DNA from 2 places in the Streptomyces sp. NPDC020780 genome. Region 2 is predicted to be linked to the other one. Evidence: riboswitches for the same ligand, from Rfam matches in the RefSeq annotation. Region 2 holds a riboswitch; the other holds the start of a gene.

Region 1 (11,357 bases), on a different contig from region 2:
CGTCCTTGATCTGCCGGCAGACGCCCATGCCGCCCGCGGGAGCCGTCTCCCCGTCCAGCACGCAGACGTCGACGCCGCCCCGGTCCAGCGCGCTCAGGACGGCCGGCAGCGTGGCGCACTCCAGGAACTCCACCTGCGGCACGTCCGCCGCAGGCCTGCGACCGGCTGCCAGCCTCACCTGCTCACGGGTGTTGGCGTCGTCGCTGTAGACCAGGACCGTGGCGGTCGGCTGCATTGTTCCTCCGTGACATCTGTGTCTTCGGGGCTCTCGGGGCATGAACCGATGGGCGGATCGTACTCCGGCGGACAGCCTGTCAGCACCGGTAAGGACAGCTTTTCGCTGGGCCGTTCGGTGAGGACACACCCCACTGACACACCGAACGGCACCCCCCGGAGTGAGGGCGGGATAAGCGACCGACATAATGTCGGTCGTGGCGACAGCAACGACAGTAGAAACCGGGCACGCGCACCCGTCGGTCAATCGGCCGAACCTCACCAGCGTCGGAACCATCATCTGGTTGAGTTCCGAGCTGATGTTCTTCGCGGCCCTCTTCGCGATGTACTTCACCCTGCGATCGGTGATGGGACCCGATCACTGGAAGGAGATGGCCCACCATCTGAACTTCCCGTTCTCGGCGACGAACACCACGATCCTGGTGCTTTCCTCTCTCACCTGCCAGCTCGGCGTCTTCGCGGCGGAGCGGGGCGATGTGAAGAAGCTCCGCACCTGGTTCATCATCACGTTCGTGATGGGTGCGATCTTCATCGGAGGTCAGGTCCTCGAGTACACCGAGCTGGTCAAGGAGGCGGGTCTCTCCCTGTCCTCCGACCCCTACGGCTCGGTGTTCTACCTGACGACCGGCTTCCACGGTCTGCATGTGACAGGCGGCCTCATCGCCTTCCTGCTCGTTCTGGGCAGGACCTACGCGGCCTCGAGATTCACCCACGAGCAGGCCACAGCCGCCATCGTCGTGTCCTACTACTGGCACTTCGTCGACGTCGTCTGGATCGGTCTGTTCGCCACGATCTACATGATCAAGTAACCGGGTTCGCACCCGCCCACCATCGACGCAGAAGATCCTGACACCGGGGTAATCCGTGAAAAAGCTCTCCGCACGACGACGCCATCCGCTGGCGGCGGTCGTCGTACTACTCCTCGCGCTGGCGGCTACCGGGGGGCTGTACGCCGCGTTCGCGCCTGCGGGTAAGGCGCAGGCCGACGAAACCGCCCAGTCCCTCGCCATCGACGAGGGCAAGAAGCTCTACTCCGTGGGCTGCGCCAGCTGCCACGGAACCGGCGGTCAGGGAACCACCGACGGGCCGCAGCTCGTGGGCGTCGGCTCCGCCGCCGTCGACTTCCAGGTCGGTACCGGGCGCATGCCGGCTCAGCAGCCGGGCGCCCAGGTGCCGAAGAAGAAGGTCATCTACACCCAGGCCGAGATCGACCAGCTCGCGGCCTACGTGGCGTCGCTCGGCGCCGGCCCGATCACGCCGAGCGAGAGACAGGTCGACCCCGCGGGTGCGGACGTCGCCAAGGGCGGTGACCTGTTCCGCACGAACTGCGCGCAGTGTCACAACTTCACCGGCAAGGGCGGCGCACTGACGCACGGCAAGTACGCCCCGGACCTCGAGGGCGTCAGCCCCAAGCACATCTACGAGGCCATGCAGACCGGCCCGCAGAGCATGCCCTCCTTCCCGGACACGACCATGCCGGAGCAGGAGAAGAAAGACATCATCGCGTACATCAAGACCGTGAACGGTGACAACTCCGCGAGCCCCGGCGGGCTCTCGCTCGGTGGCCTCGGTCCCGTCAGCGAGGGTCTCTTCGGCTGGATCTTCGGACTGGGCGGACTGATCGCCATCGCCGTCTGGGTCGCGGCCCACACCGCTAAGGCCAAGAAGTCATGAGTAGCCACGAGATTCCAGAAGAGAGCCTGCCCGCAGAGCAGGACACCGCGCACGGCGCGGTCCAGGTCGCGGACGATCCGTTCGCCGACCCGGGGCTGCCGGCCCACCGGCCGCGCATCCAGGACATCGACGAACGGGCCGCCAAGCGCTCCGAGCGCACGGTCGCCTTCATGTTCACGATGTCCATGCTGGCGACGGTCGGCTTCATCGCCTCCTACGTCATCTTCCCGGTCGACAAGATCGTCTTCATCTGGCCGTTCGGCCATGTCAGCGCGCTCAACTTCTCCCTGGGTCTGACCCTGGGCCTGGCCCTGTTCCTCATCGGCACGGGCGCCGTCCACTGGGCGCGCACCCTGATGTCCGACGTGGAGGTCGCCGACGACCGGCACCCCATCGAGGCCGCACCCGAGGTCAAGGCGAAGGTTCTCGCCGACTTCGCGGCCGGTGCCCAGGAGTCCGCGCTGGGCCGGCGCAAGCTGATCCGCAACACCATGTTCGGCGCGCTTGCCCTGGTGCCGCTCTCCGGTGTGGTCCTGCTGCGCGACCTGGGTCCGCTGCCGGAGAAGAAGCTCCGCAAGACCCTGTGGGCCAAGGGCAAGCAGCTCGTCAACATGAACACCATGGAGCCGCTGCGTCCCGAGGACATCGTCGTCGGTTCGCTGACCTTCGCCATGCCCGAGGGCCTGGAGGAGGACGCGCACGACTTCCAGAACCAGATCGCCAAGGCCGCTCTGATGATCGTCCGCATCGAGCCGGACGACATCAAGAACAAGCAGCAGCGTGACTGGGCCCACGAGGGAATCGTGGCCTTCTCCAAGATCTGCACCCACGTCGGCTGCCCGATCAGCCTCTACGAGCAGCAGACCCACCACGTCCTCTGCCCGTGCCACCAGTCCACCTTCGACCTCTCCGACGGCGCCCGGGTCATCTTCGGCCCGGCCGGTCACCCGCTTCCGCAGCTGCGGATCGGTGTGAACAGCGAGGGCAACCTCGAGGCGCTCGGCGACTTCGCGGAGCCCGTCGGTCCTGCCTTCTGGGAGCGCGGATGAGCACTGTGACAGACACCAAGCGCAAGGCGCCCGCCGGCGAGCGGGTGGCCGACTGGGCGGACGGCCGGCTGGGCATCTACGGCCTGGCCAAGGCCAACATGCGCAAGATCTTCCCGGACCACTGGTCCTTCATGCTCGGTGAGATCTGCCTCTACAGCTTCATCATCATCATCCTCACGGGTGTGTACCTGACGCTGTTCTTCCACCCCAGCATGAACGAGGTCGTGTACCACGGCTCGTACGAGCCGATGCAGGGCATCCGGATGTCGGAGGCGTACGCCTCGACCCTGGACATCAGCTTCGACGTCCGTGGTGGTCTGCTCGTCCGGCAGATCCACCACTGGGCCGCGGTGATCTTCCTCGCCGGCATGTTCGTGCACATGTTCCGAGTGTTCTTCACCGGCGCGTACCGCAAGCCGCGTGAGATCAACTGGCTGTTCGGCTTCCTGCTGTTCGTCCTCGGCATGTTCACCGGGTTCACCGGCTACTCGCTCCCGGACGACCTGCTCTCCGGTACGGGTGTGCGGTTCACGCAGGGCGCCATCCTGTCGATGCCGATCGTCGGTACGTACATCTCGATGTTCCTGTTCGGCGGGGAGTTCCCCGGCACCGACATCATCGCGAGGTTCTACTCGATCCACATCCTGCTGCTGCCGGGCATCATGCTCGGTCTCGTGGTCGGCCACCTCATCCTGGTGTTCTTCCACAAGCACACGCAGTTCGCGGGTCCGGGCAAGACGAACAAGAACGTCGTCGGCATGCCCCTGCTGCCGGTGTACATGGCGAAGGCCGGCGGGTTCTTCTTCCTGGTCTTCGGCTTCATCTCGATCGTCGCGGCCATCGCCACGATCAACCCGATCTGGGCGCTCGGCCCGTACCGTCCCGACCAGGTGTCCACGGGCGCCCAGCCGGACTGGTACATGGGATTCGCCGAAGGCTTCGTCCGCGTGATGCCCGGCTGGGAGATCAACCTCTGGGGCCACACCCTGGTCCTGGGCGTGCTCATCCCGCTGGTCCTCTTCGGCGTGATCCTCGCGGCACTGGCCCTGTACCCGTTCATCGAGTCCTGGATCACCGGGGACAAGCGCGAGCACCACATCCTGGACAAGCCGCGCAACGCCCCGACCCGCACCGCGCTCGGTGTCGCCTGGGTGACGATCTACTTCGTCATGCTGATCGGCGGCGGCAACGACATCTGGGCGACCCACTTCCACCTGTCGCTCAACGCGATCAGCTGGTTCGTACGGATCGCCTTCTTCCTCGGCCCGGTCCTGGCGTTCATCGCCACCCGGCGGATCTGCCTCGGCCTCCAGCGCCGCGACAAGGAGAAGGTGCTGCACGGACGCGAGTCCGGCACCATCAAGCGCCTGCCGCACGGTGAGTTCGTCGAGATCCACGAGCCGCTCGGCCCGGAGCAGCTGTACGCGCTCACGGCGCACGAGCAGTACAAGCCGCTCGAGATCGGCCCGACGGTCGACGAGAACGGTGTCGAGCGCAAGCCGTCGGCGCTGCAGAAGCTGCGCGCCAGGCTCAGCCGGAGCTACTACGGCGAGGGCAACCAGATCGCCAAGCCCACCGCCGAGGAGTACAAGGAGATCACCAGCGGCCACGGCCACCACTGATCGACCCAGCTGAACGCCACAGCGGGAGCCCCGTCCATCCGATGGACGGGGCTCTTCGCTGTCCTGGCGGCTGGATAGGGTGGAGTCATCACCCCTATCGGCTGTGGACCCCCAGGAGCGGACCATGAACGTTGCGACCCCGGACGGCGGCGACAGCGTGGCGGCCCGTACCTGGCCCGGCGTGCTGACCCCCCTCCTGCGCGGTGAGGACCTGACCGCCGAGGACACCGCGTGGGCCATGGACCGCATCATGAGCGGCGAGGCCACCGACGTGCAGATCGCCGGGTTCGCGATCGCGCTGCGGGCCAAGGGGGAGACCGTCCAGGAGGTCACCGGCCTCGTCCGTGCCATGTACGAGCACGCCCACACCATCCACGTCCCCGGCCGCACGGTCGACATCGTGGGCACGGGCGGCGACATGGCCAAGACGGTGAACATCTCCACCATGTCGGCGATCGTCGTCGCCGGGACCGGCGCCAAGGTCGTCAAGCACGGCAACCGCGCCTCGTCCTCGGCCAGCGGCGCCTCGGACGTCCTGGAGAAGCTCGGCGTCAACCTCGAACTCAGCCCGCAGCGCGTCGTCGACGTCGCCGAGGAAGCCGGCATCACCTTCTGCTTCGCGGTGAAGTTCCACCCGGCCCTGCGCCACGCGGCGCGGGCCCGCAAGGAGCTGGGCACCCAGACCACGTTCAACATCCTGGGCCCGCTCACCAATCCCGCCCAGGTGCGCTCCCAGGCCATCGGGGTCGCCGACCTCAGGATGGCGCCCATCGTCGCGGGTGTGCTCGCCGAACGGGGCAACTCCGCACTCGTCTTCCGCGGCGACGACGGCCTCGACGAGCTGACGACGACGGCGACCTCGCGGGTCTGGACCGTGCGCGACGGCACGGTCCGCGAGGAGCCGTTCGACCCCCGGGACGTCGGCCTCGACCTGGTGCCCGTCGAGGCGCTGCGAGGCGCGGACGCCTCGTACAACGCGGACGTCGCCCGCCGGCTGCTGGACGGGGGGACGGGGCCGGTGCGCGACGCCGTGCTGCTCAACTCGGCCGCCGCACTGGTCGCGCTGGACCCGGGCGAGGGCACGCTCACCGAGCGGCTCGCCGCAGGGATCGCGCGTGCCGCCGAGTCGATCGACTCGGGCGCGGCCAAGCGCGCGCTGGAACGCTGGGTGGTGGCCAGTCACGCCTGAGGCGGCACCGTCCCGAGCAGGGCGCAGTCCGGATCGCGGACTGCGCCCTTGCGCGTGCGGACAGGTATGGCAAGATGCTGCGCAGGTCATGAGTGACAGCGACTACGGCCCCGGCCCGCTGTCCGGCAACCCTCCGTCCGTGGCGGGGTGCCCCGGGTGAAGACCGGGCCGCAGGCAGCGAGGTCTGCGGCAAGCGCGGGCCCCTCGGCATCTCGTATGCCACCCCTTGGGGTCCTGGTCCCAGGGAGCCTCTTGTGAGCAAGCGAATGCGATAGGGCGCCACGCCCTCCTCCGCACACCTTTCTTCTTTCCTTCCCCGTGCCGCCGTGTGTTTCCGGACCGCCGCACGAGGATGTCGCCTGCCTGTTACGGGAGTTCGCCATGTCTGTCTCCACCGCTGCCGTCGACCCGTCCGTGTGTGCCCCGCTGCCGGTTCTGGGCGCGGATGTCACCGTTCCGCTCGTCACGGGCGGCAACGTCACCTACGCCGCCCTCGATTACGCGGCCAGCGCCCCGGCACTCCAGCGGGTGTGGGACGACGTGGCCGCCTACGCGCCGTACTACGGCAGCGTGCACCGGGGTGCCGGGTACCTCTCCCAGCTCTCCACCGACCTCTTCGAGAGCAGCCGGGCCTCCGTGGCGGACTTCCTCGGCTGCCGTGCGGACGACCAGGTGGTGTTCACCCGGTCCACGACCGACTCCCTCAACCTGCTGGCCGCCGTGCTGCCCGCCGGCTGCCAGGTGTTCGTGTTCGAGACCGAGCACCACGCCTCCCTGCTGCCCTGGCGGGACGCCCCGGTGACGTACCTCGACGCGCCGCGCACCCCGGCTCAGGCGGTGCAGACACTGGAGCGGGCGCTCGCCGGCCGCGCCTCCCACGGCCCGGCGCTGGTCTGCGTGACGGGAGCCTCCAACGTCACCGGCGAGCTGTGGCCGGTGCAGGAGCTGGCCGCCACCGCCCACGCCCACGGCGCGCGGATCGTGCTCGACGCGGCGCAGCTGGCCCCCCACCACCCCGTGGACATCACCGCGCTGGACGTCGACTGGATCGCCTTCTCCGGGCACAAGCTGTACGCGCCGTTCGGTTCGGGTGTGCTCGCGGGACGGGCCGACTGGCTGCGGGACGCGGAGCCGTATCTGGCGGGCGGCGGGGCCTCCCGCAAGGTAGCCCGGCGCACCGACGGCGGGGTGGACGTCGAGTGGCACACCACCGCGGCGCGGCACGAGGCCGGGTCGCCCAACGTCATCGGCGTCTACTCGATCGCCGCGGCCTGCAGGGCGCTGACCGAGGCCGGGTTCGACCGGCTGGTCGCGCGTGAGCAGCAGCTGGTCGCCAGGGTCCGTGAGGGGCTGGCCGCGGTCCCCGAGGTGCGGGTCCTCTCGCTGTTCGGCGACGACGCCCCGCGGGTGGGTGTCCTCTCCTTCGTCGTCGAGGGCTGGAACAGCTCGCACTTCGCCGCCGCGCTCTCCGCGGAGTACGGCATCGGCGTGCGGGACGGGCTGTTCTGCGCGCACCCGCTCGTGCGTACCCTGCTGGGCGCCGAGGCCCAGGACCCGGGCGAGTGCGGCGCGCCGGACACCGAGCCGGGGGAGAGGTCCCTCAACGCCATCCGGGTGAGCTTCGGGGCCGGGACGCCGGACGAGCACATCGACCGGTTCCTGGGCGCGGTCCGGGAGCTGGTGAGCGGGGGTGCCCGCTGGACCTACCGCACGGAGGACGGCCGCTGCGTCCCGGACCGGGGCACGGCCCAGGTCTGACCGGCGGGGGTACGCGTACGGCTTCGGCCGGGAACGGGAGGCGGTGCCGTTCCCGGCCGAAGCCGTACGCCCTGCGGCCGGACCTCAGGCGTCGAGGCCGATGGCGAAGGCCGCCTCGAGGTCGTGCTGGGAGTACGTACGGAAGGCGACGTGGGTGTCGGTGCCCTCGACGCCCGGGATCTTGCTGATGCGGCCGGGGATGACGTCGGCCAGGTCGTCGTGCCGGGCCACCCGGACCATGGCGATCAGGTCGTACGTCCCGGTGACCGAGAAGACCTCGCTGACGCTGTCCAGCGCGGCGATGGCCTCGGCGATCTCGGGAATCCGGTCCACGCTGGTCTTGATGAGCACGATCGCGGTGATCACGGGTGGCTTTCTCCCTCGGTGGCCGTGGCTGGAGACTTCACTCTAGAGCCTCCCCCCGGAGCCCTGCCCCGGTAGCGTCCCCAGGCGTAGAGGAACCCTGCGGCGAAGCCCGCCACGTGGGCGAGGTAGGCCACGCCGGGGCCGCTGCCGGCTCCCTGGGCGGCCAGCCACTGCAGGACGAACCAGAACACGAGCACGATCCAGGCGGGGAACCGCAGCGGCAGGAAGAACAGGAACGGGAAGAGGCTGGTGACCCGGGCCCTGGGGAAGAGGTAGAGGAACGCCCCCAGGACCGCCGAGATCGCCCCCGACGCGCCCACCAGGGTCTGGTCCGAGCCGGAGTGCACGACCGCGTAGACCACCAGGGCGAAGTAGCCGCAGCAGACGTAGAAGAAGGTGAACTCGACGCGGCCCATGCGCTCCTCGGCCATGGCGCCGAAGACGTACAGGAAGAGCATGTTGCCCAGCAGGTGCAGCCAGCTGCCGTGGACGAAGAGCGCGGTCAGCGGGGTGAGCGCCGCGTGGGCTGAGCCGCCGCGCAGCTCGCTGGGGATGACGCCCCACCGTTCGAAGTACCCGGCCTGGGCGGCGAGCAGGGCGTCCGGACCGCCGCCGTAGGTGGGATTGAAGCCGGAGAGCGGGCTGACCAGGAAGACGGCGCTGCACAGCGCGATGAGTCCGTGCGTGACGGGGCCGCTGCCTGACGCGGCTGCCGCCGCCCATTCCCCGGCCCGCTTCCGCCAGTCGACATGCCGCCAATCGATCACGTACAGAGCATGACGCACCGGCGAAGAACGGGACAGACCGCCTCGCCGTATTGAAGGGTATCCACAAGGCCGTAGGGTTGCCGCAGGACATCGCAGTTCGACGACGCACCGCGAGACCGAAGCCCGGTACGCAAGAAGACTCGACGGACGACGAAAGAGGACGCAACGATGACGACGGTTCCCCTGCCGACGGACGGGACCCGCTGGCGGTGCACGCTCTGCGGCAATCTCACCCGTTTCGATGTGACGCGCTCCTCGAAGGTCGTGGAGTACGTGCATCTCGACCTGGCCGGGGAGTCGAGTGTCGAGGAGCGCGAGGTGGTCAGTGAGACCATCGAGTCGGTGCGCTGCCGTTGGTGCAACGCGGTCGACCAGATCGAGCTGGTCGCCAAGCCGGGTGCCGACTCCTGACGGGGCCGTGCGGACAGACATGTTGGGGTGATGGATGGTGGAGCAGCCGACAGGCGGCGCCGAACCGGCCGACACGGCCGGCGGCGACGCGGAGTCGCTCGACCGTCCGCTGCCCGAAGGCGTACGCCGAAGGGTCGTGACGCTGGTCTCGGACGCCTTCGGCGGTTTGACCGTGACCGAACTCCCCCCGCAGCTGCGCCAGTACGCCCGTTTCACACCGACCCGGCGGGTGAAGTTCGCGGGGAACGCCATGGCGGCCGCACTGGCGAGCGACCCGGTCTTCCGCCGGCGCATCGCCGAGCGGGTCGGCCGGAGCCAGCCGGAACTGGCGGACGCGCTGGAGAGCGGCGCGCCGCCCGCGGCGGCCGATCCGGCCGACGTGGCCGCGGCGGCCTACGTGCTGCGTCCGTCCGGCTGGGCCGAACTGGTGGCCGCCGCGGGCGAGGAGGTCCAGCGGGCCGGCGCCGAGCGCGTGGACGAGGAGACCCGGCGCGAACTGGACAGGCTCCGCGAGGAACTCGGCCGGGCCCGCGTCCGGACGAGGACCGAGACCGAACGGCTGCGCGCGGAGTTGGAGGCCACCCGCAAGGAGGCCGACTCCCTGCAGCGCAAGCTGCGCAGTGCGCTCAGCGAGGTCAAGCGCGGTGAGGCGGCGCTGCGCAAGAACGCGGCCGAGACCGACGCCGTGCGCGCCGAGGCCGCGGCGCAGGTCTCCGCCGCCGAGAGCGAGTCCCGGCGCCTCAAGGCGCGTCTGGCCGAGGCGGAGGCCTCCGTGGAGGCGAGCCGCAGGGCGGCCAGGGAGGGGCGCTCGGTCGAGGACATGCGGCTGCGGCTGCTCCTGGACACCGTGCTGGACGCCGCTCAGGGACTCCGCCGCGAGCTGGCCCTGCCGCCCTCCTCGATCCGCCCGGCGGACGGCGTCGAGGCGGTGGAGCCCGGCCGGATGTCGCCGAAGGACATTGCGGCCAGGGCCCTTTCGGAGACCGATCCGGCCCTTCTGGACCAGTTGCTCGCCCTGCCGCAAGCGCATCTGATCGTCGACGGCTACAACGTCACGAAGACCGGGTATCCGCAGATGCCGCTGGAGAAGCAGCGGTTGAGGCTCCTGGGTGGGCTCTCGCTCCTCGCGGCGCAGACGGGGGCCGAGATGACCTGCGTGTTCGACGGGGCCGAGCTCGCCGCCCCGGTCCTGCTCGCCCCGCCGCGCGGGGTACGGGTGCTGTTCAGCAAGGCGGGGGTCACCGCCGACGAGCTGATCAGACAACTGGCGCGTGCCGAACCGCCGGGCAGACCCGTCGTGGTGGTCTCGACCGACCGTGAAGTGGCCGACGGAGTGGCGAAGGCGGGCGCGAGACCGGTGGCGTCCGTATTGCTCCTGAAGCGGCTTTCGCGCGTCTAGCGAGTCTTGTGTGCCGTCGGCGACCCTGGGTGCCTTGTCGGTTTTCGGGGAACGTACCGTCAATTCCCGGTCACACGCGGTGGGATGAAAGTAGAGATGTGCAGGGTGTGACGAGATTTTTCTTGTGAGGATTTGAACTGATCACAAGATGGTCACTAAGGTCAGGCCTCGAACCTTCGCACGGTTGATCGCCCATTCGGGGTGACGGCGAAGGAACCGCCGAGTCCGTGACGTGCACGGAGCCGGGGATCTCTTCTCCCCCCATAGCCCGGTAGGCGGCCCGAGGAAGAAGGAGCTCGCCTTCGTGGGGTCCCACCGTCGTCCCAAGCAGCCGAGCCGCGCCCGCGTGACCGTGCTCACCGCAACCGCCGCTGCTGCCGTGGCCCTGACTTCCCAGGCCGCTCACGCCGACCCCAAGCCGACCAAGAGCGAGGTCAAGGCAAAGGTCGACAAGCTCTACCACGAGGCCGAGATCGTCAACGAGAAGGCCAACGGCGCCAAGGAGAAGCAGGACAAGCTCAAGAAGCAGGTCGACGCGCTGCAGGACAAGGTGGCCCGCGGGCAGGAGGAGCTCAACACCCTGCGCGGTGAACTGGGTTCGCTCGCCACGGCGCAGTACCGCTCCGGCGGCCTCGACCCGTCCGTCCAGCTGCTGCTCTCCTCGGACCCGGACGACTTCCTGGAGCAGGCCTCCGCGCTCGACCAGCTGACGGCCAAGCAGGCCCAGTCGCTCCAGAAGATCCAGGCCAAGCAGCGCACCCTCGCGCAGCAGCGCCTGGAGGCCCAGGGCAAGCTCGACGACCTCGCCGAGGTCCGCAAGACGCTGACCGAGAACAAGAAGAAGTACCAGGTCAAGCTGACCGACGCCCGCCAGCTGCTGAACACCCT
Region 2 (11,357 bases):
ATTCGCCGTACGCGGCCCCGGAGACCTATCCGGGCGGTGCGCCCTCGGCGCAGTCCGGACCGCAGGGCGGTGGCCGGGGTAACGGACCGGGTCGTGGCGGCCCCAACACCAAGGCGATGCTGATCGCCGCGGTGGCCGTGGTGGCGGTGGTGCTCATCGGTATCGGTGCCGCGCTGATGACGGACGACGACACGGGCGGAAAGAAGAAGGACGAGGCCACGTCCTCGTCCGGTCCCGACGGTCAGGTCGAGCAGTCGCCGACGCCTGACCGGTCCAAGAGCTCTGAGGCTCCCGTCGAGCTCCCGAAGCAGGACGCCGCGTCGCTGAAGCTCGGCGGTACGGCAGCTGTGGCCAACAGTGTCAAGGGAGCCGAGGGCCCCAACGGCTCGTACGTGTCCGGCTTCAACGCCGTCGGATCGTCCGTGACGTGGCGGGCCACCATGGAGAGCGCCGGTGCGTACCGTCTGACGGTGCGCTACGCGATCCCCGACAAGGACGCCAACGCGACCTTGACGGTCAACGGGAAGCCGAACCCGCAGCCGATCGGGCTCAAGGACTTCATCAACTCCTCGGACCCGAACTGGGAGAAGAACTGGCAGACCACCTGGGCGCCCGTCAGCTTGGACAAGGGTGAGAACGAGATCAGCATCTCGTGCCAGGACGGAAATCAGTGCGACGTGATTCTGGACTGGGTCGAGGTCACACCCGCGCGCGACTGAGATCCCCCGGCGCCGCCGCGATGGGGGCGAGCCGACCGTCGTGGCGGATCACGCTTCTTCGGAGATCTGGGAGATGGCCGACGCGCTCGGCCCGGCGGCGATCGCCTCGGCGTGCTCCACCGTGATGACGTCCAACGGCGATCCGGCGCCCCTGTGCCCGGGCGGCGGAGACAGGTTCGCCCGGAGCGGCATGCCGGCACCTGGGGTTTCCTCGGGCCCGGCGGACAGGGGCGCGGCGGACAGGCGCCCGGCGTTCAGGCCGCGTCTGCTGCGTGTTCCTCTATACCGACGCGCGGCAGCAGTTGTTCGTACGCCGTGCGGTCGAACTCACCTGCGGCGGGCGCCAGTACGGTCGCGGTGGACAAGGCCACCGCGCGCGCCAGCCGGTCCGGCCAGTCCAGCCCCTCGGCGAGGGCCGACAGCAGCCCGGCTACCGCGGAGTCGCCGGCGCCCGTCGGATTGCCCCGTACCGCGGACGGCGGTGCGGCCCGCCAGACGCCGTCGGCGGTGACGGCGAGCAGTCCTTCCGCGCCCAGCGAGGCGACGACGCTGTGCGCGCCTCTGCGGCGGGCGTCGCGGGTGGCGCGCAGCGGCTCGCGGGCTCCGGTGAGCTGGGCGAGCTCGTCGGCGTTCGGCTTGACGAGGTCGGGGCGGGCGGCGATGCCGCGGCGCAGCGGTTCGCCGCTGGTGTCCAGGAGCACGGGGACGCCGGCGGAGCGGGCGAGCCGGACGAGTTCCGCGTACGCGCCGACGTGGATGCCGGGTGGGAGGCTGCCGCAGAGGGCGACCGCCTGGGCGCCGGTGAGGAGTTCGGCGTACGTACCGAGGAACGCGGCCCATTCGCCGGCGCCGATGTGCGGTCCGGGCTCGTTGAGCTGGGTGGTGTCGCCGGTGGACCGGTCGACGACGGCCAGGGTGCGGCGGGTGTTCCCGGCGACGGGGACGAGTGCGTCGGTGAGGCGGGCGCCGGCGGGGCCGTGGGGGAGCGCGCCGAGCAGCCCGCGCAGGACGGCTCCGGTGGCGCCGCCCGCGAAGCCGGTGACCACGGTGTCGTGGCCCAGCGCGGTCAGCACGCGGGCGACGTTGAGGCCCTTGCCGCCGGGGCGTTCGCAGGTGTGGTCGACCCGGTGGCTGGTGTGCGGGACCAGGGCGGGGACGGTGTACGTCAGGTCGAGTGCGGCGTTCAGCGTGACGGTCAGTATCACCTGCACCGGCCCCCGGTTCCTCGGTCTCGTCCTGCGCGCCGTCTCCTCGCGGCGCATCCCGGTGATCATGCCAAAGAGGCGGCGGCCGTCCCAGACCCCCCGGACAACCGCCGTCTCTTCGTTACGTGTTCAGCACGGAGTCACCGGGACCGCGGTCACCGGTCCAGTTGCGGCTCGATGATCCACTCGCCGCGGCGCATGACGCCCTTCACCGTGAAGTCCGCGTCCAGGACGACCAGGTCGGCGTCCTTGCCCGGGTCGAGGGAGCCGACCCTGTCGTACAGGCCGAGCAGGCGTGCCGGGGTGGCGGAGATGGACCGTACGACGTCGTCGACCGGGATCCCGTCGAGTGTCACGGACCGGCGGAACGCGGTGTCCAGGGTCAGGGTGGAGCCCGCGATCGAGCCGCCCTCCACCAGGCGTGCGACACCGTCCCTGACCTCGACGGCGAGCGGGCCGAGTTCGTAGTGCCCGTCACCGGCGCCGGCGGCGTCCATGGCGTCCGTGATCAGGGCGACCCGGTCGGCGCCCGCGTGGTGGTAGGCCAGTCCCAGGGACGCGGGGTGCAGGTGCGTGCCGTCGTTGATCAGCTCGACGGTGACCCGCTCGTCCTCCAGGAGGGCGGCGATCGGGCCCGGTGCGCGGTGGCCGAGCGCGGGCATCGCGTTGTAGAGGTGCGTGGCGACGGTGGCGCCCGCCTCGATGGCCTCGACGGTCTGTTCGTACGTCGCGTCGGTGTGCCCGACGGCGGCGATCACCCCGTGCTCACCGAGCAGCCGTACGGACTCGATGCCGCCCGGCAGTTCGGTGGCGAGGGTGACCATCTTCGCGGTGCCGCGTGCCGCGTCGAGCAGCTTGCGGACCTCGGAGGGGTCGGGGTGGCGGAGGAGTTCCTCGCTGTGCGCGCCCTTGCGGCACGGCGCGATGAAGGGGCCCTCGAAGTGGACTCCGGCGAGTTCGCCCTGTTCCACGAGTTCCGAGAGCATGCCGGCCTGCCGGGCCAGGAAGTCCATGTCGCCGGTGACGGTGGAGGCGACGACGGTCGTGGTGCCGTGTGCGCGGTGGGCGCGGACGCCGGTCAGGACGTCCTCGGCGGTGCCGGTGGCGAAGGACGCGCCGCCGCCGCCGTGGTTGTGCATGTCCACGAAGCCGGGGACCACCCAGTGGCCCGTGAGGTCGACGGTCCGGGCGCCCTCCGGCGTGCTGCCGGCGATCCGGGTGCCCTCGACGATCACCCGGCCGTTCTCCACGGTCCCGGTGGGCAGTACCACCCGGGCACCTGCGAGAACTGTGCTGTCTGCGCGTCCGGCCATCAGGCGGATACCTCCGTGGAGAGAAGATCCCAGGCGAGCAGGCCCGCGCCCAGGCATCCGGCGGTGTCCCCGAGGGCCGCCGGGACGATGTGAGGCAGTTTCTGGAACGTGACCCGTTCCTCGACGGCCGCACGCAGTGGTGTGAACAAGGTTTCCCCCGCCTCGGCCAGACCGCCACCGATGATGAGCGTGCGGGGGTCCAGCAGGGTGAGGGCCGTGACCAGCCCGGCGGCGAGCGCGTCGACGGCGTTCTGCCAGACGCGGTGGGCCGCGGGGTCCCCCGATGCCACGGCCTTCGCGCAGTCGGCGGCGTCGGCGTCCGGGTCGCCGGACACGGCGGCCCAGGCACGGGAGACGGCGGACGCGGAGGCGAGTGTCTCCAGGCAGCCGCGCTGGCCGCAGCCGCAGTCGGGGCCGTCCGGCCGGACGACGACGTGGCCTATCTCGCCCGCGTAACCGTGTGCTCCGGCCTCGATGGTGCCGTCGATGCCGATGGCCCCGGCGATTCCGGTGCCCAGGGGCACGAACAGGAAACGGTCGGCGCCTCTGCCCGCGCCGATCCGGCCTTCGGCGAGGCCGCCGGTCCTGACGTCGTGGCCGAGCGCGACGGGTATGCCGCCGAGCCGCTCGCCGATCAGTTTCCGCAGGGGTACGTCGCGCCAGCCCAGGTTGGCCGCGTAGACGGCGATGCCGCGTTCCGCGTCGACGATGCCGGGTACGGCGACTCCGGCGGCGACGGCGCCTTGGCCGAAGTGTTCCCCGCCGTACGCGTACAGATCCGCGGCGAAGCCGAGGATGGTGTCGACGACGGCCTCCGCACCGCGCTCCCTGGCGGTGGCCCGGCGTGCCTCGTGGAGCAGGGTGCCGTCTTCCCCGACCAGTGCGGCCTTCATTCCTGTGCCGCCCACATCGAGGGCGATGACGTGTCTCACGGGAGACAGTTTCGCCCCACGGACCCTAAAAGGTCTAGTCCACTAGCGCGGTTTGTTGAGCACCCATACAAAACGCCCCTGCTAGATTGCGGAATCGGTACCACGGTGGTGTAGACCTCCGCGGTCGGTCCTCGGACAGGACCACGGGTCACCGCACGGCGGTGATCGGCGCGAACGAACGTAGGGGTGGCAGGGGCTGTGCAGCGGCGCTTTATAGGTCTGACCGCGGTGGTGGCCGCACTCGGCATGACGGTGACCTTGTCGGGATGCGGGTCCGAGAGCGGTTCGGGTGACGTGACCCTGAAGCTGGTCGCGGCCGATTACGGCACCGGCGCGGAGAACAGCTCCGAGAAGTACTGGAACGGCCTCGCCCAGGAGTTCGAGGCGGACAATCCGGGGATCGACGTGGACGTCCACGTCTACTCCTGGAAGGACGTCGACCGGAAGGTCGCCGAGATGGTGAAGGCGGGCCAGGCCCCCGACATCGCCCAGATAGGCGCCTACGCGGACTACGCGAAGGCCGGCAAGCTCTACTCGTCGGACGAGATGCTCGCCATCCGGACCGCGTCCAACTTCCTTCCCTCGCTCAGCGACGCGGGCAAGGTCGAGGGCACCCTGTACGGGCTGCCGTTCGTGGCCAGCACCCGGCTCCTCTTCTACAACAAGGGCCTCTTCTCGAAGGCGGGGATCGACGCCCCGCAGACCTGGGACGACATCCGTAGCGACGCCACCGCGCTCAAGGCGCGGGGCGTGAAGTACCCCTTCGCCCTGCCGCTCGGCCAGGAGGAGTCCCAGGCCGAGACCCTGATGTGGCTGCTCAGCGGCGGCGGCGGTTACACGGACGAGGTCGGCAACTACGACATCAACTCCCCGGCAAACATAGAGACCTTGGAGTGGCTGCGGGACGACCTCGTCGGCAAGGGCCTCACCGGGCCCGTCGCACCCGGCAAGCTCGACCGGGCGAGGGCGTTCGAGGCGTTCACCGACGGCGAGGTGGGCATGCTCAACGGCCACCCGACGCTGATGCAGGACGCCGAGAAGAAGGGCGTCGAGGTCGGCATGGTCCCCCTTCCCGGACCGGAGGGGCCGACCGAGGGCTCGATGGGCGTCGCCGACTGGATGATGGGCTTCAAGCAGAACGACCACCGCGTGGAGATAGGCAAGTTCCTCGACTTCGCGTACGCCGACGAGAACGTGCTGGCCTTCGCCGACCAGTACGACCTGCTGCCCGTGACCGGCAGCGCCTCCGCGGCGATGGAGGCCGACGACAAGCACAAGGCGCTGCACGAGTTCCTGGTGGCCCTGCCGAACTCCCAGCTGTACCCGTTCGGCAAGACCTCCTGGGCGCAGACCAGCGAGGCGATCAAGGAGAACATCGGCTCCGCGGTCGAGCCGAACAGCACCCCGGAGAGTGTGCTGAACTCCATCGCGACCAGGGCACGGGAGGCGGAGAGCGCGGAGTAGGTTGGTTGATATGACCGCCGACGCCGCCGCCCCGCTCTCCGACCAGGAACGCGCGGTACTCGCCGTCGAGCGGCGTTCCTGGCCGGGCCCCGGCGCGAAGGAACGGGCTATCCGGGAACAGCTCGGCATCTCGCCGGTGCGCTACTACCAGCTGCTCAACGCCCTCCTCGACGACCGCCGCGCCCTGGCGGAGGACCCGGTGACGGTCAACCGCCTACGCCGGGTCCGGGAATCCCGCCGCAACCGCCGCTGAGGCGGACCGGCCGTCGCGGGCGGGGGTCCACCCTGCGTGCCCGCTGGGGCAGGGGCCCGCGAGCCTGCCGGCACAGGGCATCCCCTGCGCTTCTCGGTAAAGGGGAAACCGGGCGCCCCCCGGTACAGGGGACTTCAGCCCTGCCGACGTTTGCGGCGCGGGGGGCGGGGCGGAGCCCGGGGTTCGGGAAGGGGCGGGCAGGAGAACAGGCCCGCCGGACGCGTGGCCCACCTCCAGCCCCCGCCCACCTCCAGCCCCCGCCCACCCGAGGGCTCCGGTCACCGGCAGGCGCAGGCCCCGCGCACCTGCCCGCACGTGGCTGACTCCCAGGCCTCGCCCCATCCGGACAGGCCCCGCACCCAGGCGGGCCCCCGCCGAGAACCCCCGGTCCCCCGATACGCTCGGACCATGGGCAATCCGGATCACTCCCTCCCGACCCCCACCCCGACCCCCACCACCCAGGCCGGCCGAGAAGGCCTGGCCGCGCTCCTGGCCCGCCCCGACCGCGCGGTCGTCGCGCTCGATTTCGACGGCACGCTCGCCGAGATCGTCCCGGACCCGGAGCAGTCCCGCGCCCACCCCGGCGCCGTACCGGCGCTCTCGGCGCTCGCACCGAAGGTCGGCTCGGTCGCCGTGATCACCGGCCGGCCGGCCGGCATCGCGGTCCGCTACGGCGGCTTCGCCGGCGTGCCCGGCCTCGATCACCTCGTCGTCCTCGGGCACTACGGCGCCGAGCGCTGGGACGCCGTCACCGGCACCGTGAACGCCCCCGCGCCGGACCCCGGGGTCGCCGGCGTCCGCGAGGAGCTCCCCGGCGTGCTGCGCGAGGCCGGGGCGAAGACCGGGGACGAGGACGGCGTCCGGGTCGAGGACAAGGGCCACGCGATCGCCGTGCACACCCGCCGCGCCGCCGACCCCCGCGCCGCCTTCGAGACCCTGCGCGGCCCGCTGGCCGCGCTCGCCGCCCGGCACGGCCTCATCGTCGAACCGGGCCGCCTGGTCCTGGAGTTGCGCCCCCCGGGCATGGACAAGGGCGTCGCGCTGGAGGAGTACGTACGGGAGACGGGCGCCGAGTCCGTCCTCTACGCGGGCGACGACCTCGGTGACCTCGCCGCGTACACCGCCGTCGACGAGCTCCGTAAATCCGGCGTCACGGGCCTGCTGATCTGCAGCGGCGGCGAGGTCCCCGAACTCGCCGCGCGTGCCGACCTGCTGCTGCCCGGCCCCGCCGCGGTCGTCGAGTACCTCGCATCCCTGGCCCAGCGCATCGGCGCGTGACGCGGCACCCCGCCCGTCAGCGACGGCTGCGCTGCCGACGGGCGGAGGGAGTGAGAGCTACTCCGTGCGGAGGGCGTCCAGCTGGTCGAGGAACCACTGCTGCGGCGGCAGCGAAATCGCCGCGGCGGCCAGCCTCTTGGTGCGCGCCGCTCGCTCGTCGTCGTCCATCGTCAGCCCCTTGTGCAGCGCCGCCGCCGTGGCGGACACGTCATAGGGGTTGACGACGAGCGCGTCCTCGCCGAGCTCCTCGTACGCCCCGGCCTCCCGTGAGAGGACCAGCGCGCAGCCGTTGTCGGAGACGACGGGGACCTCCTTGGCGACGAGGTTCATGCCGTCGCGGATGGGGTTGACGAGGGCCACGTCCGCCAGCCGGTAGGCCGCCAGCGAACGCGCGAAGTCGTCGTCGAGGTGGAGCAGGACCGGGGTCCAGCCGCCCGTGCCGAACTCGGCGTTGATCGTGTGGGCGACCCGCTCGACCTCGGCCGTGTAGTCGCGGTACACGGCGAGGTCCTGCCGGGAGGGATAGGCGAACGCCACGTGCACCACGCGCTCGCGCCATTCAGGATGTTCCTCCAGCAGGGCCCGGTAGGCGTGCAGTCCGCGCACGATGTTCTTGGACAGCTCGGTGCGGTCCACCCGCACGATGGTCCGGCGGCCCTCGCCGATCTGTTCCCGCAGGGTCTCCATCCACGCGTCCACGTCGGCCTCGTGGGAGCGGCGGCGCAGGAACTCCGCGTCGGCGCCGAGCCCGTGGGCTCCGACGCGGGTGCGCCCGGTGCCGCCGAGGATCGCGGTGCAGCACCCGATGAACGCGTCCGCCCAGCGGTGGGTCAGGAACGCGGCCCGGTCGGCGCCCAGGATGCCGCGCAGCAGTTGTTCGCCGATGTCGTCGGGCAGCAGCCGGAAGTAGTCGACGGGCGCCCACGGAGTGTGCGAGAAGTGCCCGATCCGCAGGTCGGGGCGGAGTTCGCGGAGCATGCCCGGTACCAGCGAGAGGTGGTAGTCCTGCACCAGGACGGCGGCGCCCTCGCCCGCCTCCTCGGCGAGCGCCTCGGCGAAGGCCCGGTTGTACGCCTCGTAGGACGCCCACTGACGCCGGAACTCCGCGTCGAACACCGGCTCGACGGGGGTCTGGTAGAGCATGTGGTACACGAACCAGAGCACGGAGTTCGCGATGCCGTTGTACGCGTCGGCATGGACCCCGGCGTCGATGTCGAGCATGCGGACGTCCGGCTCGGACAGGCCTCGCCGGACCGCCTCGCGGTCGCTGTCGCTGAGGGCCGCGCACACCCAGAGCTTGTCCTCGACGGCGCTGAGCCCGGAGACGAGGCCGCCCCCGCCGCGCTTGGAGCCGAGGGAGCCGTCCTCGCGCAGCGAGTACGACACCGGGCCGCGGTTGGACGCGACGAGGACCTGTGCAGCGTGCTCGGAGACCATGTGCGGAACCTAGCCCGATCGGGGAGGTGTCAAACGTGAGGAATCAGGCCGCGCGGCGGGCCGCGTACTCGGTGATCTCGAGCATCGGCGGCCGTTCCTCCGTGTCGACGGGGTACGTGTGCGGGACGAAGCCGTTCTCGCCCCGTTCGAACTGGGTGATCTCGGGCCGCACGATGGTGCCCCGGGCGAGCCGGAGCTGGGCCGTGCGGTAGATCGTCGCCGCCATCCTGCCCAGGGCCTGACCGTCCTGGTGGCGGTGTCTGCGTTCGCCGACGTCCACCTGGGCCAGGGCGTCGAGCCCCACCGTGTTCAGGGCGTCGATGAGCAGGCCCAGCTCCACTCCGTAGCCGACGGGGAAGGGCAGCTGTTCCAGCAGGGAGCGGCGTACCGCGTACTCGCCGCCGAGGGGCTGGACGAAGCCGGCCAGCTGGGGCCAGTGGAGGTTGAGCAGGGGGCGGGCCATCAGTTCGGTCACCCGCCCGCCCTGACCTGCGGTTCCGTTGAGCGGGCGGTCGTACATCGCCTTGACGAAGTGCACGCCGGGATCGGTGAGGAGGGGGCCGACGGTGCCGGAGACGAAGTCCGGCGAGAACTCCCTGAGGTCGGCGTCGACGAAGCAGAGGATCTCGCCGCCGGTCACCAGGAGTGACCGCCAGAGCACTTCCCCCTTGCCGGGGACGGCCGGTATGCGCGGCAGTATCTCGTCGCGGTGCACGACCCGGGCGCCCGCCTCCCGGGCCACGGCGGCGGTGCGGTCGGTGGAGCCGGAGTCGATCACCACGAGTTCGTCGACCAGCGCGACGCGTTCCATGAGCTCACGCCGGATCGTCTCGACGATCGTTCCGACCGTCGCCTCCTCGTTCAGCGCGGGCAGCACGACACTGACGGTCGTACGGTGCGGATCCTGTGTCCTGGCGGCCACGAGCCGGTCCAGCGGGCGATCGGCGGCTGACCAGGAACGCCTGCTCAACCAGCGTTCCATCTCTTCCGGCACGGTCGATTCTCCCTGGGTGTGATCCATCTCGCGGTACGGACGACTGGTTCGACCGTCCGATGTGTCGGTTACAGTCTGAGCAACGCGGATGAGCCTCGCACGTCGGGGTGGGTCCGCGAACAAATGCCCGGGTCCGCGACCCGGTGCCACAGCGCTCATCCAGAGGGACTGAGGGAACGGCCCGTCGAAGTCCCGGCAACCCTCCTGCCGACCGCGAGGTCACGGTGGGGAAGGTGCCAATTCCGTCTTGTGGCGAGATACGTCGCAAGGAAGATGAGGAGAAAGGGCCTCCGCCATCATGGCCGTGCAGACAGTTGTAGCCGACACCGATTCTTCCACCGTGGACCTCGGTCCCGCCGCGGCACTTTCCTGCCGCGAATGCGGCGAGCGTTTCGAACTCGGCCCCCTTTTCGCCTGCGCGTCGTGTTTCGGGCCGCTCGAAGTGGCCTACGACCTCCCGAGCGGCTCCCCCGACGAGCTGAAGAAGCGCATCGCCGAGGGCCCGGACAACATCTGGCGCTACGCGCCGCTGCTGCCGGTCCCCTCCGACGTGGCGGACAAGCCCAACATCAACCCCGGTTTCACCAAGCTGGTCAAGGCCGACAACCTCGCCCGTGAGCTCGGTGTCACCGGCGCCCTGTACGTGAAGGACGACTCCGGCAACCCGACGCACTCCTTCAAGGACCGTGTCGTCGCCATCGCCGTCGAGGCCGCCCGCGCCTTCAGGTTCACCACGCTCTCCTGCTCCTCCACGGGCAACCTCGCCGGCGCGGTGGGTGCCGCGGCGGCCCGTGCCGGCTTCCGGTCCTGCGTGTTCATCCCGCACGACCTGGAGCAGGGCAAGGTCGTCATGGCCGCGGTGTACGGCGGCGAGCTCGTCGGCATCGAGGGCAACTACGACGACGTCAACCGCTTCTGCTCGGAGCTCATCGGCGACCCGCTCGGCGAGGGCTGGGGCTTCGTCAACGTCAACCTGCGCCCGTACTACGGCGAGGGCTCCAAGACCCTGGCGTACGAGATCTGCGAGCAGCTGGGCTGGCGGTTGCCCGACCAGCTCGTCATCCCGATCGCGTCGGGATCGCAGCTCACGAAGATCGACAAGGGCCTCCAGGAGCTGATCAAGCTCGGCCTGGTCGAGGACAAGCCGTACAAGATCTTCGGCGCGCAGGCCGAGGGCTGCTCCCCGGTGTCCACCGCCTTCAAGGCAGGACACGACGTCGTGCGGCCCCAGAAGCCGAACACGATCGCGAAGTCCCTCGCGATCGGCAACCCGGCCGACGGCCCGTACGTCCTGGACATCGCCCGGCGTACCGGCGGGGCCGTGGAGGACGTGAACGACGAGCAGATCGTCGACGCGATCAAGCTGCTGGCCCGGACCGAGGGCATCTTCGCGGAGACCGCGGGGGGTGTGACGGTCGGTGTGACGAGGAAGCTGATCGACGCGGGCCTGCTCGACCCGGCCCTGACCACCGTCGTCCTGAACACGGGCGACGGCCTGAAGACGCTCGACGCCGTCGCCCCGACGACCGGCCTGTCGGCGACGATCCGGCCCAGCCTGGACGCGTTCCGCGACGCCGGCCTCGCCGCCGGCAGCTGACCACCCGAGACCGAAGGAAGGCACCCCCATGAGCGTCAAGGTCCGTATCCCCACCATCCTCCGCACCTACACGGGCGGCCAGGCCGAGGTCCCGGCCGAGGGCGCCGTCCTCTCCGAGGTCATCGCGTCCCTGGAGAAGGACCACCCGGGCATCGCCGCGCGGGT

The links. A riboswitch is a leader RNA that binds a small molecule or an ion and turns the genes downstream of it on or off. The one in region 2 is predicted to bind S-adenosylmethionine.
Region 1: linked by a shared signal. The riboswitch ahead of ACH4VO_RS19470 (aminotransferase class V-fold PLP-dependent enzyme) and the one ahead of thrC (threonine synthase) in region 2 are both predicted to bind S-adenosylmethionine.

The regions. Positions count from the first base shown of each region.
Region 1 covers NZ_JBIRTB010000009.1:206,228-217,584, forward strand. Annotated here, with positions in the region: gene ACH4VO_RS19440 (hypothetical protein) at 1-235, opposite strand, end outside; gene ACH4VO_RS19445 (heme-copper oxidase subunit III) at 423-1,043, shown strand; gene ACH4VO_RS19450 (c-type cytochrome) at 1,099-1,908, shown strand; gene ACH4VO_RS19455 (Rieske 2Fe-2S domain-containing protein) at 1,905-2,957, shown strand; gene ACH4VO_RS19460 (ubiquinol-cytochrome c reductase cytochrome b subunit) at 2,954-4,579, shown strand; gene trpD (anthranilate phosphoribosyltransferase) at 4,704-5,768, shown strand; SAM riboswitch class IV at 5,853-5,970, shown strand; gene ACH4VO_RS19470 (aminotransferase class V-fold PLP-dependent enzyme) at 6,150-7,526, shown strand; gene ACH4VO_RS19475 (Lrp/AsnC family transcriptional regulator) at 7,611-7,892, opposite strand; gene ACH4VO_RS19480 (rhomboid family intramembrane serine protease) at 7,889-8,659, opposite strand; gene ACH4VO_RS19485 (hypothetical protein) at 8,828-9,070, shown strand; gene ACH4VO_RS19490 (NYN domain-containing protein) at 9,108-10,469, shown strand; gene ACH4VO_RS19495 (C40 family peptidase) at 10,774-11,357, shown strand, end outside.
Region 2 covers NZ_JBIRTB010000008.1:270,190-281,546, reverse strand. Annotated here, with positions in the region: gene ACH4VO_RS17880 (CBM35 domain-containing protein) at 1-719, shown strand, start outside; gene ACH4VO_RS17875 (hypothetical protein) at 768-911, opposite strand; gene ACH4VO_RS17870 (1-phosphofructokinase family hexose kinase) at 974-1,924, opposite strand; gene nagA (N-acetylglucosamine-6-phosphate deacetylase) at 2,080-3,237, opposite strand; gene ACH4VO_RS17860 (ROK family protein) at 3,237-4,169, opposite strand; gene ACH4VO_RS17855 (extracellular solute-binding protein) at 4,416-5,633, shown strand; gene ACH4VO_RS17850 (DUF3263 domain-containing protein) at 5,644-5,886, shown strand; gene otsB (trehalose-phosphatase) at 6,295-7,164, shown strand; gene ACH4VO_RS17840 (trehalose-6-phosphate synthase) at 7,222-8,601, opposite strand; gene ACH4VO_RS17835 (glucosyl-3-phosphoglycerate synthase) at 8,645-9,595, opposite strand; SAM riboswitch class I at 9,748-9,875, shown strand; gene thrC (threonine synthase) at 9,894-11,192, shown strand; gene ACH4VO_RS17825 (MoaD/ThiS family protein) at 11,221-11,357, shown strand, end outside.